Regions from separate parts of the Microbulbifer sp. ALW1 genome, predicted to be linked through region 2. Evidence: predicted binding sites of a transcription regulator. Region 2 holds the regulator's gene; the other holds the start of a gene.
The links. Region 2 encodes LexA, which represses DNA repair genes until DNA is damaged. Its sites were predicted from a motif close to ACTGTNTNTANANACAGT; they were not measured.
Positions count from the first base shown of each region.

Region 1 (2,204 bases), 120 kb from region 2:
CCCGCGGGCCTCCCCAAACTGGTTGCGCCGGACTGGAACTGGGACCTGATCTACCGCCTGCTGTTACCGGCGCTGATCATCGCCCTGCTGACATTTGTGGAGAGCCTCTCGATCGCCCAGGCACTGGCGGCGCGGCGCGGAGAACGCCTGAATGCCGATGGCGAACTACTGGGGCTCGGCGCCGCCAATATCACCAGTAGCCTGTCGGGCGGGTTACCGGTCGCCGGCAGCTTCTCCCGCACCGCGGTCAACGCAGAAGCCGGCGCCGTCTCGCCCCTCGCCGGGGTACTGGCCGCACTGTTGATGGTGCCAGTGCTGCTCTACCTCACCGGAATGTTCAGTGAACTGCCACTGACGGTACTGGCCGCGATCATCATCGTCGCTGCCGCCAGCCTGTTTGATTTTCGGGGGTTCATCCATAACTGGCGCTATGACCGCACCGATGGTATCGCCATGTTGTGCACCTTTGTCGGTGTCTTACTGTTCGGTGTGGAAGTCGGTATCGCGCTCGGTATTGGCCTGTCGTTTGCCACCCTGATCTGGCGCAGCAGCCGGCCACACATTGCCGTGGTGGGTCGTATGCCGGGCACCGAGCATTTCCGCAATGTGTTGCGCTACGACGTGGAAACCCACCGGGACATTGTCTTTCTCAGAATCGACGAGAGCCTGTTTTTCAGTAACATCAGCGCGGTCGAGGATCGCTTGCTGAGCGAACTGAAGCGCCACCCCGACACCCGGGAACTGGTACTTATCCTCTCTTCCGTCAGCCGCATCGACAGTACAGCACTGGAACGGCTGCACCAAATCAACAAAGACCTGCGGGACCGGAATATTCGCCTGCACCTGACTGAGGTCAAAGGGCCCGTGCTCGACAGACTCAGCCGCTCCAAGCTACTGGAAAAACTGACCGGAAGGATCTTTCTGTCGACCTACATCGCCGAACTGGCCCTGCAGAAAGAAAAACATGAAAAGGAAGCCGCAGACAAAGCCCCTGCAGAGGATGGAGACGACCTCAGCACCAGCCAGGAAAGCGGAAGCCCCCACCCTTAAGCACGCCCCGCCGAAAACTACTGCATAGCCGCGACCGGTGTTTCCAGAAACTGTACGACCACGAACAATACTGGCAAAATATCCAGTACTCATCAAAACGGCGCCCGATTCGCAATATCCGTTGCGGAATACCGACCCACAAAATCCAACCCGGAAGTACAGAGCGTTCATGTCAGGCAATACCGCACTCCTCACGGAAGAACAACTGGCCATCGCCAATCACCCAGGTGGACACGCGAAAATTATCGCCGTGGCGGGCTCGGGGAAAACCACGGCCCTGCTTCACTACATCAAAAACCGCCTGGATGCAGGGATCAACCCGCAACATATGCTGGTTCTCATGTACAACCGCGGGGCGCGGGACGATTTCAGCAGGCGCCTGCAAGACCTCTGTCGCACCGAGTGTGAAACGCCAGACGACATCCACCAGGGGCACCGGGCACCGGCGGTGAATACCTTCCACAGTATTGGCTACCGGCTGTACCAGCGGATGATCGCCCGGGGTCACATCAACCATGCCAACCTCACTCCGCTTCCCCAGTCGCTGGTGCAATTGCAGATCTGGAAAGCCATCGAGGCCTGTGCGGCGCCGGCGGATCTGGAAGATATTCGTGCACGCAAGCAGTCGGAAACCGAAGCGGCAGAGTTCTTTATCGATTACACCAAAACCATCCTCAGCGGTGATTTGAACGCTTTCCAGCAGCTCAAGCTCGGCGACGAGTACATGTACTTTCTGAAAGTATTCCGCCACTTCGAAGACTGGCGGCGTCAACAGAAGGCCGTGACTTACGCGGACCTGATTTACGACCCCGCCATCCAGTTCAGCCTGCAACCGGAAATTGCCGAGGAATACGGTAGTTACTACCAGGATATCTTGGTAGACGAGTACCAGGACATCAATGAAATCCAGCACTATTTGCTGCGGGTACTCTATGGGAAATCCGGCAACGTGATTGCCATTGGCGATCCTGACCAGACCATTTACGAATGGCGAGGCTCACGGCCAGAATTTTTGCTCAGGCTGTTCGATGGGGATTTCCCCCCATCCAACGTCTACCAGTTGAGCCGCACATTCCGCTACGGCCACAGCCTGTCTCTGGCCGCCAACCACTTCATTCACAACAACCGCGAGCGCGCAGACATTTTCTGTATTT
Region 1 is NZ_CP047569.1:3,370,289-3,372,492, forward strand. Features, by position in the region: gene GRX76_RS14035 (SulP family inorganic anion transporter) at 1-1,050, shown strand, start outside; gene GRX76_RS14040 (ATP-dependent helicase) at 1,220-2,204, shown strand, end outside.
Region 1: GRX76_RS14040 (ATP-dependent helicase) is a predicted target of LexA. The motif match lies at 1,120-1,137, and genes of this name have one in related genera.

Region 2 (2,204 bases):
CTACCGGTGATTGGTGCAGCACCTCCGGAAGATGCCAACGCCGGATATGGCAGCCTCGCGCGCGAAATGCAGGATGATGAGGATGCCGGATTCAAAAGTCCCTTATTTTCGCCCGCCCAAAGCGCCATCGACAAACTGGAAGGCGAATCTTTTCCCGGCACCGATGAAAGTATTTAACTGAGCGGTAGAGAGCCCATCAAATATCGCGCTCGCGAATATACTCCACGATGATCTCTGCCGCCTCCTCGACCGTGTCAACCAATTTGAACAGGTTCAGATCACCGGCATCAATGCATTCCCGGTCCAAAACCGTTTCCATCAGCCAGTCGATTAATCCCGCCCAGTAGCGCTTCCCTACCAGAACAATGGGAAAGCGTCGGACTTTTTGCGTCTGTACCAGCGTCAGCGCCTCAAACAGTTCATCCAGGGTTCCGTACCCGCCGGGCATGGCGATAAAGCCAACGGCATGTTTCACGAACATGAATTTCCGCACAAAGAAGTAGCGAAAGTGCAGACTGATATCGAGATAGGGATTCGGCGTCTGCTCAAATGGCAATTCAATATTCAGGCCGATTGAGGCACCAGCCTGGGTAAATGCACCGCGATTGCAGGCCTCCATAATCCCGGGGCCGCCGCCGGTAATAACCGGCACCCCTTCACTGGCAAGCAACTCGCCCAGGCGCACACCTTCCTGATACTCCACCGCATCTTCACGGAATCTTGCACTGCCGAAAACCGTCACCGCGCCCTTCAATGTAATCAGGCGCTCGATACCATCGACGAGTTCCGATTGAATTCGCAGCACGCGCCACGCTTCTGGCATTTTTGCGTCCAGCATATGCCTTCTCCTTATTGCCCGACTCCCCTCCTGGGGAACTGGATGCCCATACAACCTGAAAGCCGACAGGTACCCCAAGTCTAGCAGCTAGCCCACACACTCCCCCGGAAGATTGCGTGCAAGAGAAATCTGTATATAATCCCAGCAACTGTATAAAAATACAGACAACAGGAAAGTGCGCATGACAAACCTTACCGCTCGCCAGGCCCAGGTACTGGAACTGATCAAAACGTATCTGGACGATACCGGATACCCACCCACCAGAGCTGAGATTGCCCAGGAGCTCGGTTTCCGCTCTCCGAATGCGGCAGAGGAACACCTCAAAGCACTGGCGCGTAAAGGCGCAATTGAAATGGTCGCCGGCGCCTCACGCGGTATCCGGATTCCAGACCACCAGAGCGGCTTGCCCATTGTTGGCCGGGTCGCGGCAGGTAATCCGGTACTGGCGGAAGAAAATATTGAAGAGTATTGCGAGATCCCGGCGGAGTTTTTCCACCCACCGGCGGACTATCTGCTGCGGGTACACGGCATGAGCATGAAGAACGCCGGTATTTTTGATGGCGACCTGCTGGCCGTACAACGCACGGACAACATCCGCAATGGCCAGATAGTAGTGGCACGGATTGAAGATGAAGTGACCGTGAAGCGGTTCAAGCGACGCGGCAACCAGGCAACCATCCAGCTGTTGCCGGAGAATGATGACTTCGATGTTATTCAGGTGGATATGCGTGACAAGAATTTCGCCATTGAAGGTTTGGCGGTTGGTGTGATTCGTCAGAATCCCTTTTAAGGCATCGCTTTCGGCACCTTCCAGACATAAAAAAACAGGGCCTCAAGCCCTGTTTTTTTATGCGTCTTTCACGGCCTTTGATACACGATTCGCCCCGTATCTTTCCGTTACAGCCCGTTACAGCGGCCGAAATCACCGACGCTGCGGGGTACGTTCGAGCAAGCTCAGTGTACCGTGTGCTCGGTCACATCCACGTCTTCCTCGAAGGATTCCGGCTCCGCTTCCAGCTCGTTCACATCCTGCACCGCCTCAATTCCCGCCTCCAGCATAGCGCGGGCAATGGCAATCTTGTGCTCACGTAAAAACTCGAGGCTCTCCGCTGAGAAATGAATACGCACCAGCGGGTCTCCCTTGTGACCAGCGCGTCGCAGCGCCACATCACCATTGGACAACTCGATGATTTCGTAGGTCTCAGAAGACATTCACTTCTCCAGTTACAGCATGATTTTCCGCCATTGTAACACAGGGGGAAGTGATTAATCTGCGGCGCCCGCTGAAGGCGCTACCACTCTTCGCCTTGTACCCGCTGCCGCTGCACCAGCTCGGTAAGCCCCCGCAACCAGCGGTTGAGGCACT
Region 2 is NZ_CP047569.1:3,250,546-3,252,749, forward strand. Features, by position in the region: gene GRX76_RS13510 (DUF6763 family protein) at 1-177, shown strand, start outside; gene GRX76_RS13515 (TIGR00730 family Rossman fold protein) at 197-838, opposite strand; gene lexA (transcriptional repressor LexA) at 1,020-1,628, shown strand; gene GRX76_RS13525 (hypothetical protein) at 1,793-2,050, opposite strand; gene GRX76_RS13530 (DUF6586 family protein) at 2,131-2,204, opposite strand, start outside.